Regions from separate parts of the Lactobacillus sp. VURO6/B1 (VP7) genome, predicted to be linked through region 2. Evidence: riboswitches for the same ligand, from Rfam matches in the RefSeq annotation. Region 2 holds a riboswitch; each other region holds the start of a gene.
The links. A riboswitch is a leader RNA that binds a small molecule or an ion and turns the genes downstream of it on or off. The one in region 2 is predicted to bind thiamine pyrophosphate.

Region 1 (4,109 bases), on a different contig from region 2:
AAGCAAAACTAATCCTCTTGATAATCATAAATATTATTGGCATTAAAATGATATTTAAATTTATTTCCTAATAAATATTGGGTAGTACTCTCAATTGGAAAATCGTCGTCTTGATAATTAAAGCTGTTTACTTGATAGAGAGGAGTCCCCTTTTTGACCTGCAACAGGGTGCTTATTTTCTCATCAGCCAAAAAGCAACCGATACTCTCTCTACCATAGGTTGGCCTGATTTGATATTCTTTTTCCAGTACCTCATAAAGTGACTTATTAGTAAAATCAATATTTGCCAGTCTGGTAAAATCTGTTTGATTAAAATATGTTATTTCATAGGTTAAAGGAATATCTTTGACAAACCTAATTCGTGCAATCTTGATAGCCAGTCCTTCAGGTGCATTAAAAAAATCCTTTAATCTCCCAGGCATTTTTTCAATGGTGGTTGCCAAGTGCTCGATTTTGACAGTTTTATTCTTAAGTTCAGTTGTCATTGAGTCCATGCCCAGCATATTAATGTCAATTTTCTTGTTAGAAATTATTCCCGTTCGTTCTTTGGCTTGTATTTGGCCTTCATCTTTAAGCCTGTCTAGAGCATGCTTAACTGCATTACGACTAACTTGTAATTTTTCTGATATTTCCCGTTGCGAAGGTAATTCACTCACTTTTTTAAAGTGGATTAAAAATTCTAAGTATTCTTGTACTTGTACTGCAGCAGTTCTTTCTTTAAATTCCATGATATCGTCTTCATTCTGGTATCATTATCTTATTTTTTTGCTTCTTTTTTTAAAAAACTCCCGTTTTAAAGGGCTAAATTCAAGGATATTAATGTTTTAAAATATACCTTTATTATTTTTGGTACCAGATTTATAGTAATCGCTTCCACTTATCTTGTCAATGTTTTTTTATTTAATCCGCATTTTTATCTGTCTGAAGGCGCTTTAATAGTCGAATTTGCCTTAACTGTTGGTAATTACCGGCAAAGTAAAGTAAAATATTTAAGGGTTAAAAAGGAGTGGCATAATGTCGAGACTAGAAAGGCCTGTCGTGATCGGAATTACTGGTGGCTCAGGCAGTGGAAAAACCACAATTGCTCAAAAAATTGTTGCACAAATGCAGGAAAACGAACATGTCCTGATTATGACGCAGGACTCTTACTATAAAGATAATACCGGTATCCCCATGGCTAAAAGAATGAAGATCAATTATGATCATCCCGATGCCTTTGACGTACCATTACTAGAAAAGCAACTACGTGATTTGCTGGCATACAAGCCAATTGAGATGCCCGTTTATGACTTTAAAGAACATAATCGCAGCCAAAAAACGATTCACAAGGAACCTGCCGATATTATTATCCTTGAAGGAATTCTGGTTTTAGCTAACAAAGAGATTCGCGATTTAATGGATATTAAAGTGTACGTTGACACAGACGACGATATTCGTTTTATTAGGCGCTTAGAACGGGACTTAAATGAAAGGGGCCGCTCTATTGAATCTGTAATTCACCAGTATTTGAGTACCGTTAAGCCAATGTATCATCAATTTATTGAACCTACTAAGCGTTATGCTGACATCATTGTCCCAGAAGGTGGCAAAAATGATGTGGCTATTGATATGCTGACTACTAAAGTTCATTCTATTTTAAGTAAAAAAGAGCAATAAAAAAGGGAGTAAACGTACTTGAGCCCCAAAAGTTGGACAACTTTTGGGGCTCAAGTACAAAATGCATTACTGGCATTACTCCTTTTTGCGTATTTAATCAACTTTAGGTTTTAAAGCATTGTCAAATAAATTCGTAATTAATTTCACTAAAACGCCATCGAAAACTAACGCAGAAATGATGTTAGTAATGAACATCACTATTTGAACCTGCATACTGAATTTACTCCAACCATATAAAATATATGATGGAATGAAACAGCCAAATGAAGCAAAGAATGCACCAGTTAATACGCTTTTCCAGGTGAATTTTTGGTAACGCTCTTTTTTAGGAAAAAAGCCAATTTCATTAGTCGCACCCTGAATGACTCCTGAAAGAATGGTAGTAGCTCCCCACTGCCCACCAATTGCCATTTCAACAATTGATGCCAGCAGTTCACCGATTGTTCCAGAACCAGCTGTGGGAACAAAGTACATTGCCAGTGGTCCCGCCATAAGCCATAAACCAGAAAACACAGTATCCGTCACCGGTGCAAAACCTGTGGGTACCAAGAGCATCTTAACTAGATTAAAAGCCCAGTTAAAACCATAAGTATAAATTACGCCCATAATGATACCAATCAGCGCGATTAAAATAATTGACTTCACATTCCATTTTGAAGACCTTGTAAACATAAAAATACTCCTAACTTTATAAGTCATTAGGAGCATCTTTAGTAACTAAATTTAACACTTCCCTAACGCAGGTATTGTCCCGTTCAGGTTCAGAGGGTATTTCTCAGCTATTTGGCACCCCTAGTGACTGATATTCATTTTTACTAGTATAGCACATTTTAACTATTGAAGTGACCCTAAATTTAAGGTCACCTCAGTAGTTTTTTCTGCTCTATGCAAAAGAACAATTATTTTTAAAACTGACTAAAACTCGCTAGTTTTTCTTTAGTAAGATCACGAATGATAGCAAGGGTCAGATCTACAGACGCTTTAAAGTCAGAATAAGCACTAAAGCAATACGGCGAATGCTCATAGCGCACCGGGATGCCAATCACAATAGTAGGTGCTCCGTTTTCATAATAAATGGCAGCACCATCCTGGCCACCACCAGTACGAACTGAACGAGTGTACGGAATTTTATTCTTATCAGCCAATTCGCAAGCATACTGTTGAAATTTAGGATTAGGTAAAAACGATGTATCCATGTCACGAAGCATTGGACCTCGCTTTAATCCAGTTTGGGATAGCCATTCTGGGGTAAAAGTATCATCAGCAGGACATGATTCCAAAACGATAGCTAAATCAGGTCTTACAGCTCTGGCTGTGACATATGCACCCCGCAAGCCCACTTCTTCCTGGCTTGAAAGTGCAGCTACAACGTTAAAATCACATTGTTCGCCCTTTAAATTGTCCAGGACATCTGCCATAGCTGCTGCGCCAAAACGGTCATCAAAATCTTTGCCAAAGAACAAACCAGATTTTTCATTGTATTCACATTTAACATCCACAAAAATTGGACAGCCAGTATCAATTTGATAATCATTAATAGTTTCAGCTCGAGAACTGGAACCAACATCAATAGACATGTCAGCCACATCTGGTACATTATTTTTTTCAGCAGCAGTCATAAAGTGTGGGGGCTTAGTAGCAACTACTCCGGGCACATACTCACCCGCACGATTTTTTATTTTAACGCGTAAAGCAGGAATATTGTATTTGACCCAGCCACCCAATGGTACGAATTTAATCATTCCATTAGGACGAACAGCCTGTGTAATAAAGCCAACTGAGTCTGAATGAGCATCTAATTGAATTACCGGCTGATCTTTTTTATTTTCTTTCTTAGTTGCATATACATTGAGCATGCCATCAACTTTAACATTAGCAAAATCACGAACTGTTTCAGTAAACAATTTAACAAATTCTTCTTCAAAGCCCGAAGTAGAATTGGCATCGGAAAAGTCTTTGAGCATTTTTATTTCTTGTTGTTTATCCATTTTTTTACCTTTCACTTAAATATCTTATTCTTTAATTTTACCAAAAACTTGCATTACAAGTTTAAAAAATAAATAAGTCCGTAAATAATCTTACTGCTTTTAGTAATATATATACTTTTTGTACGTAATTTACACCTTAATTACTTAAAACAGTCCAAAATAATCTGTTTTTTTGCTCAAAAAATGATATAATCGAAAATATTAGGAATTATAATTGTTTTAAATGAAGGGTAGATAAATGCCAAAAAACGACAATATTAATAATATTATTGATCATAAATTGTTTAGTGAAGATGACATTCACCAGATGTGTGTCAAATTAGGAAAGCAACTTACCACCGATTATGCTGGTAAAAAGCCACTAATTGTCGGGGCTCTTAAAGGTGCCATCTTCTTCTTAACCGATTTAGTCAGAGAAATGGATGTTAAAGCAGAAATTGATTTTCTGGATGTTTCCAGTTATGG
Region 2 (4,109 bases):
AACGTGTCACCGGTGCCATGGGTGCGCTCGGTATGTATCCTGGAACTGCTGACCCAAAGATCAGAACCATCAGCAAATAAAGCATAATCTTTTACTTGTTCGCTACTTGCATGACCGCCTTTAATTAGCACATTTTTAACTCCCATATCTTGTAATTTATGAGCTAATTCTGGATATTGGGCTTGATCTTGTACCTTGATGCCAGTTAAAGTCTCCGCTTCTGGTAAGTTAGGTGTTATAAGATCGGCTAAAGGCAGTAGTTCATTTTTAACAGTGGCAACAGCATCTTGACTTAATAATGGAGCCCCACCCTTAGCAACCATCACTGGATCTATGGTAACAGGGCCAAAGTCATACTTTTGCAAATTAAGTGCGACTTGGTGAACATGAGCTGCATCACCTAACATTCCCGTTTTACAAGCACGGATGTGGAAATCTTCTGCCAGAGAGGCGAATTGGGCATCGATCATTTCTAAGGGAAGTAAAAAAGATTTTTGTACACCTAAAGTGTTTTGTGCTGTCACTGCTACTACTACAGCTGTACCAAATACTTTTTGCATTTGAAAAGTTTTTAAGTCAGCCATGATTCCAGCACCACCACCTGAATCAGTGCCGGCAATAGTTAAAACTTGGGGAAAAGAATTAATTTTTTCTGTCATCATAAAGCTCCTTAATCAAAATCAGCAATTTGTTCAATATCTGCAACTTTTACTTTATACAAATAATCCATGAGATACATGCCAAAAGTAGCAGGTCCGACATTGGGATGATCTTTAACTACTAATTGACCGGCGCAACTGAAAACTAAAGCACCTATTTGAGCTGCTTCAAAAGGATCGGCAGCAACAGCTGTAAAAGCTGTGACAATACTGGTTAACATATCTCCTGAGCCGACATGTGTTTTAAAAAGGGGTGAGCCGTTATGGACGTGGGCTATTCTTTTACCGTCGCTGATTGTGTCTGTAGGTCCGCTCGCAATGACTGTGCAACGATATTTTTGAGCAGTTTTAGCAGTAATTTCATCAATATCACCAGAACCGGAGCCTGCATCAATCCCCTTTGAGCTCCAATCAAAGCCACCTAAGGCAGCGATCTCACCAATATTGCCGCGAATAATACTGGTATGAAAATCCCATAAAAGTTTATCTGTGATTTTATAACGGTACTCCACGGCGCCAACGGCAACGGGATCAAATACTATGGGTTTATTATATTGGCGCGCTAAATCTTCCACTTTTTTAATGTGGTTAATTTGCTCTTTAGTTAAACAGCCAATATTAACTGCCACAGCGGCAGCCATCCGCACTATTTCTTCAGCTTCAGCGACTTCATTGCTCATAATTGGTGAAGCACCAATAGCATTAACAGCATTGGCCACATCTTGAACTGTTACAAAATTAGCAATATTGAAAATAACCGGGTTTTCTGCTCGCAATTTGTCTAATAATTTTAACTGCATTTTATTACTCCTAATTTAATATCCTTAGAATTTTTGACTAATAAAAAAACTTTGGCATGCGGAAATGCCAAAGCTTCAGCAGTTTTGACACGTTCCTACGCAAGTATTGACTTACAGGTTCAAAGGGTCTGAAATACTTTCATCTCAGCCAAAAAGGCACCCCTCGTGTTATCGCTTACAATTATAACGGAATTTATTACTGATTACAATAGTAGGTTGATAAAGTTGCTATCTATTATAAACTATAAATGCTGGTACTTTGACTGTTATTAAAAGATTGTGCATAACAGTCAAAAACAGTATAGTGGTTAGAATTTATCTTTAGTAAAATGTAATTAGTAATAATTAACAGTCATTTTACAATATTACTTAACTCGAAGGAGAATATTCATGAATTTTACGGATCGACTGCACGAAGCTGGGAAGGCATTGTGGCATAAAAGTATGGTGCATCCCTTTATTAAGGAATTGCAAAGTGGCGAACTCCCAATTGCAACTTTTAAATTTTATCTGTTGCAGGATCGCTATTATTTAAGAGAATTTAGCAAGTTGCATGAATTAATTGCGGCAAAAACGGATAATCAGGAAGTAAAGGAATTTTTACTAGCAGGGGCGCAAGACTTGAAAGATGTCGAAATATCAGTGCGAGGCCATTTTTTTGAAGAATTAAAAATAACTGCGACTGAAATAACTGCAACTCCGGTGGCTCCGACAGCTTATAACTACGTTAACCATATGCATATGACATTAAATCGATCTGGTGTTAAACCAGCGGTTGCAGCACTTTTACCATGTTACTGGCTCTATCAGGAAATTGGCCAAAAAATGGCAGAAAAGGGCTCACCGGTTTCTTATTATCAGGAATGGATTGATACTTATAATGGCGAATGGTATGGCACCAACGTAGCCAAAATGCTGCATTTAACCAATTCTTTGGCTGAAAGTGCCACTAATGAAGAACTTGAGCAAATGCAAACTGCATTTGTGCGCAGCAGCTATTATGAATTGCAGTTTTGGCAGATGGCTTATGAAAAGCAAGATTGGAAGTAACTTTTGTAAAAACCGCTTTTATTTTATTCTTACTTGTCTTTAGTCAATTTCATAATAAAATTTTGATATTGAACAATGTAATTATTGTTCAAAGTCCCAGGTAAGTGTGCAACTTGGGGAAAGCAAGATATACTTATCTTGTAATAATGTATATTTACTTAATATTATTATATTAATGGTTATTTAGGAATTTCTAAAGTGTGGACTTCTGGCGGCAGCATATATTATGCACTAAAAGTAACTGACCGTAACCCTGTATTTGCTGTCTTTAAATGATTTGGGAAGCTAACAATGCACTACTATGCTAGCGGAAGCATAAAAGCAAGTACCGTCAGTTATAGAGTTGGCGGTATAGGCCGATGCCAAACTTAACCGCAATATTCTCACTCTTGCACTCGTGGGTGATATGGCTAAGCCACTTTAAGCGGTAAAATTGATTGCTTCTTAGGAGATATAATGTTTCCACGCACCGCCTTTTAAATGGAATGATAAAAATGAATGATGAACAATTTTTTAAATTAAGAAAGATACTAGATCTTTTTAAAAATCAAGCTCCGACAGCTATTATTGAAGAGAATGTAAATAGCGTTGAAAATTATAAGGCAGAATCTGCTGATGAGTATAATAGAGCGAAAAGATATCTTGGCGAAAATAATAGTTCGTTTAAATCTTTTCATGTAAGTGTGGCTTCAGCAAAAGATTTCTTGTGTTTATTGAATTTGCTGGGTGCAATACATGCAAATTTTAATATACGTTCAAAGCCCTTTATAATAGAAGGAGAAGAAAATAGTAAGTCGCTAAAAAAAGAGAACGACTATTTTAACAATTGGATGGAGTGTTTTTCAAACTATGAATTTATGATAGTTAATTTTGATGAAACTGCTTTAGACCGGGATCAATATTACGGTTAATTTCATTAATTCATAAAAAGGCAGTAACTGATATGACCCCAAATTTGACCTAAATTTTGGGGTCATATAGCTTAAGCTGCCTTTTTAGTTCAGTTATTTCGCATTGTTAAAATTATTATATTAAAAGCTAATATGCTATTATTCATCAATTTTTTTAATATAAATTAATTTTGCTTTTCTTAATATGCCACGATCTTTAAATAGAAAGCCATAATATCTATTATTAATTTTTCCGCCATAATAAAGCGTATCATAAGATCCTTGATTATCAGTAGTTATTTTAACAGAAGCAATTTTTTTATTATGTAAGCATTTATATGTGTCTAAGTTATATGAATATTTTCTTTCGCCAGCACTAAGATATACGGTTTTTTCTAAAGAATTAATTCTATAATAATGTATAAAGCTTATTCCAATGCCGATAAAGAGAAATGTTAAAATAAATACAGTTATAGTTTTTGTTATTTTTTCATTTTTGCTCATTTTTAATATGTTAGGAAGAGAGAAAAAATTATGAAAACAGAATTTAAAAAATATAAACAGTCATCTTTATTAATAGTAGCCTTAATTATATCACTTTTGGGGCTTTAAGAATTAATACCGTTTTTGCATCAAATGATAATATGCCTGAGATGAATAATACATCGGCAGAGCCTTTTGAGCTTGTTGCAATATATAAAAAATCTGAT
Region 3 (4,109 bases), on a different contig from region 2:
ACAATTCTTCTGCTGCACTTTACGACCAAAAGCTGTTAACTTTCCCGTCTAATATTGTTGCTCACATTCACGGCTTTAAGAAAGTTGACTACTTACAAACCAGTGAATCTGAAAAAGAAGTACCTAAAGTTAAGTTTTAAATACCAGGTCAATTTTTATGTTATTTCAACAAATTGCCAGCAATAAACGTAAAACCGTTGGGATTATGGGATTATTTGTCATTATTTTGGCACTTGTAGGGGCAGGTCTTGGTTATCTTTTTGGCGATCGTCCTGTTTTAGGATTAATTATTGCTGTGGTTTTTAGCTTGATTTACATGCTAATTGTCCTGCCTAACCCAGCCAATATGGTTATGAGTCTTAATCATGCTCAAGAAGTCCAAGAGCAAGATAATCCTGAACTGTGGCACGTTGTACAAGATATGGCACTGGTCGGTCGGGTGCCAATGCCGCGAGTTTTTATTATTGATGATCCCAGTCCTAATGCTTTTGCGACTGGACGCGATCCCAACCACTCTGCTGTGGCAGTTACTCAGGGCTTACTTGACATGATGAACCGCGAAGAACTGGAAGGCGTTTTAGGTCATGAGATTTCTCACATTAGAAACTATGATATTTTAGTTTCTACTATTGCCGCAGTATTAGTTGGTGTCATTTCTTATTTATCAGGTATTGCCAGTCGCTATATTTGGTGGATTGACGATGATCGCGACAGCGATAACGACAATGGTGGTACTATTGTTGTCATTTTTAAGATCGTGGCTATTGTATTTGTGTTAATTCTGGGTCCTATTTGTGCCAGTTTAGCGCAAATGGCATTATCGCGAAATCGGGAATATCTGGCTGATGCCTCTTCAGTAGAATTAACTCGCAACCCGCAAGGACTGATTTCTGCTTTAGAAAAGATTGACGGTTCCGAGCCCATGAAAAAAGCCGACCCTAGCAGTGCCGGCATGTATATTGAAGATCCTGTACGTAAAAAGCGCAGTTTTGCTCACTTATTTGACAGTCACCCGCCAACAGCTGACAGGATTAGCCGCTTAGAAAAAATGTAATAAAATAAAGCAACCTTTTTAGTCAAGGTTGCCTTTTATTTTAAGTTGATGTTTGCCTGTCTAAATAATTCGGCCCGCATTTGGACTGGCGTTTCATGATAATATTCACTAAATTTTTTATAAAAGAAGGACTTGCCACTGTAACCTACACGTGCAATTATTTCTTTTACGGAAATATCTGGTCGGGCAAGCAAATTTCGCGCCTCTTGCATACGCCTTTCATCAACATGTTCGACGAAACTTTTACCAGTTTTTTGTTTAACCAAACTTGAAAAGTAATTAGGATTAAAGCCAAAATGTTTAGCAGTGTCATTAAGTGTTATGTCAGTAAAGTGCGCATCAATATAATTCTCTAAATCAGTTTGAACAAATTGATGGTTGGTCACAGGTGCTGTCGCTAAATCTTGATTTCTAACTGCAGCAATTAATAACAAGTTTAACTCTGCTAAAATTACCTGACGGGTGTAAAGATCCTGATTAAGATATTCATCAATTACTTTTTTTAGTGCGTTTGCAGATATAGACAGTGCTGTACTATTCAAAAATAATAAGCGTTTTTGATTATAAGCGTCAGTAATTTCCTTAAACACCTTTTTTTCACGATGACTCATGGCAGAATAGCTTCCGAGAAAATCCAGCATCTTGAAATTATGGTCAAATTCTAACTTAACTAATATGTCGTTTTCTCCCTGCCGCAATATTTCATAATCACTTTTTCTCTGTAAAAATACGATATTGCCGGCTTTAAGCAAGAAATCCTGATCATTGATTCTGGCTTTTACCGAGCCCTGAGCTTCATATAATATAGTTGAAGCTGTAGTTTGGTAGCGATGAACCCCAGTATTACGATTTTCCAAAAACGCTCTAAATAAATCAAAATTATCATTTTTGGGTTTGATTCTTACCTCATTAGTGTCAGACTTAGTTGAATCCAAAATGCTGGCTAAATATTGTTCAAGTTTAACAGCTGCCATTATTTCACCTTCTTATGCAAATTTTAAAATATATAGATTTATTATATAGCAAAATTTCATCTTACTAATAGAATTTTGATATTTAGATTAAGGAGAGAATACTTGTGTATGTAGACATCTATTTTTCTTTTATGTATAATAAATTTAACATCGGGGTGCCCTAGAGGCTGAGAACAGACCCGTCGAACCTGCTATGGATAATGCCAGCGAAGGGAAAACGAAAGATTTTACATCGTCAGGCCTTATCCTGACGATTTTTTTGGTAACTAAAATGATTAAATTAAACAACCTGACTTTTTCATATGATAAGCAAAATAAAATATTAACAGATATTAATCTCACTATTCCCACTGGTGAACTTTCACTATTGGTTGGTCCAACCGGCTGTGGCAAATCTACATTATTAAAAATTCTAGCAAATTTATATCCTGAGTTTGCGGGCCAATTAAGAGGCAGCGTTAATTTAGGCGGACTAAAATCGGCTATGATGTTTCAAAATGCCAGTGAACAGTTTACGATGACAACACCGCGAGAAGAAATAATTTTTGCACTTGAAAATCTTTGTCTTAATAAAACGCAGTATACAAAACGCTTGAATGAAGCTGTTCAGTTCACACAGATTGATTATTTGCTTGATCAAAAAATTAATACAATGTCTGGCGGCGAGCAGCAAAGAGTTGCTTTAGCTGTACTTGTTGCGATGAATGTCGATCTTTTTTTACTTGATGAACCCTTTGCCAGCTGTGATCCAGCTGCTCGCAAATTCTTAATTGCTAAATTAGCTCACCTGCGTGATCAAGGGAAAACAATTATTTTAAGTGATCACGTATTAACTGACTATGAAGGCCATTGCGATAATCTGTTTCAATTTCAAGGTAAAGATTTGGTACAACTTTCTGCTAGTGAAAAAGAAAAACTGCTGCAAAAAAATACGGAATCCGTTTCTTATACTTTTGCCATCCCTAACGATGACAAAGAAATTTGTTTTAAACTCAAAAATACAGAGATTACACAAAATCGCTTACTTTTAAAGCAGGAACATTTAAATATCTTTTCTGGTAAAACCACTCTTATTACTGGAGCAAACGGGGTTGGCAAAACGTCTCTTTTTAACGCACTGACCAAAATGATCCCATATGCAGGCAGTTTAACCTATCACAAGCAGGAAATAAGTAAATTATCAGCTCGCAGGTATCTCCTTAAAGTGGGGCAAATTTTTCAAAATGCGACCGATCAATTTATCAACGTTTCTGTTGCGGATGAAATCAATTTAAGCAAAAAGCAACGAACCAACAATTATTTCACTGATGACAGAATAAATGAGGCTTTAGCCACCCTTAAGCTTGATTCACTGCTCGATCACGTGGTTTATTCATTATCTGGCGGGCAACAAAAGAAACTGCAAATCTTACTAATGTTAATCTCTGATCAGGATGTATTGCTAATTGATGAGCCCCTTAATGGCTTAGATGCAGATTCCGCTAAGAAGGTAATGGCTTTATTAAAAGAAAGTCAGATAGCACGCAGTCAAACGCTCTTAATTATTAGTCATGAACTAAGGAATCTGGCAGATTGGTGTGACTACCATCTCATCTTTAAAGACCAGCATTTAACCTATGTGAATAAATGAGGTGTGATCATGAATCCCAGTTTTAAATTTTTTCTAGCACTGATTATTTCGATAGAAATATCTCTTAAATCTAGCTTGTTAACTAATCTGTTAATCATCTTTTTTACCATAATTTATCTAATCTACAAACATATCAAAGTAAAGAACCTGCTTTTAACTTTATTAATGCCCTTAATTGCTGCATTTACGGTTTTTGCTACTTTATATTGGTTTGCACCTCAGCCTAATTTGCAAAATGCACTGAGTTTATCCAGTCGTATTTACGTCTATACGTTGACTATCTACTGTGTATCAATAGGAACTACTGCCACGGAATTAGCACGTTCTTTTGAGCAGAATTTTCATTTACCCAGTAAGTTTGCCTATGGAGTTTTAGCAGCTCTTAATATCGTTCCCAGAATGAAGGAAGCAGTTAAACAAATACGCACTGCCGGCATGATGAGGGGTGTTT

Region 1: another riboswitch for thiamine pyrophosphate. It lies ahead of ACZ2M0_RS01230 (ECF transporter S component); the one in region 2 lies ahead of thiM (hydroxyethylthiazole kinase).
Region 3: another riboswitch for thiamine pyrophosphate. It lies ahead of ACZ2M0_RS05800 (ATP-binding cassette domain-containing protein); the one in region 2 lies ahead of thiM (hydroxyethylthiazole kinase).

The regions. Positions count from the first base shown of each region.
Region 1 is NZ_JBVOWJ010000002.1:14,380-18,488, reverse strand. It holds gene ACZ2M0_RS01245 (GntR family transcriptional regulator) at 1-6, opposite strand, end outside; gene ACZ2M0_RS01240 (GntR family transcriptional regulator) at 9-728, opposite strand; gene udk (uridine kinase) at 1,015-1,656, shown strand; gene ACZ2M0_RS01230 (ECF transporter S component) at 1,750-2,328, opposite strand; TPP riboswitch at 2,371-2,460, opposite strand; gene ACZ2M0_RS01225 (M42 family metallopeptidase) at 2,562-3,644, opposite strand; gene hpt (hypoxanthine phosphoribosyltransferase) at 3,883-4,109, shown strand, end outside.
Region 2 is NZ_JBVOWJ010000005.1:36,366-40,474, reverse strand. It holds gene thiD (bifunctional hydroxymethylpyrimidine kinase/phosphomethylpyrimidine kinase) at 1-659, opposite strand, end outside; gene thiM (hydroxyethylthiazole kinase) at 671-1,459, opposite strand; TPP riboswitch at 1,535-1,633, opposite strand; gene tenA (thiaminase II) at 1,850-2,509, shown strand; gene ACZ2M0_RS03695 (hypothetical protein) at 3,004-3,420, shown strand; gene ACZ2M0_RS03690 (hypothetical protein) at 3,559-3,903, opposite strand.
Region 3 is NZ_JBVOWJ010000008.1:56,995-61,103, reverse strand. It holds gene ACZ2M0_RS05815 (LemA family protein) at 1-140, shown strand, start outside; gene htpX (zinc metalloprotease HtpX) at 158-1,054, shown strand; gene ACZ2M0_RS05805 (AraC family transcriptional regulator) at 1,090-2,028, opposite strand; TPP riboswitch at 2,170-2,260, shown strand; gene ACZ2M0_RS05800 (ATP-binding cassette domain-containing protein) at 2,300-3,658, shown strand; gene ACZ2M0_RS05795 (energy-coupling factor transporter transmembrane component T family protein) at 3,668-4,109, shown strand, end outside.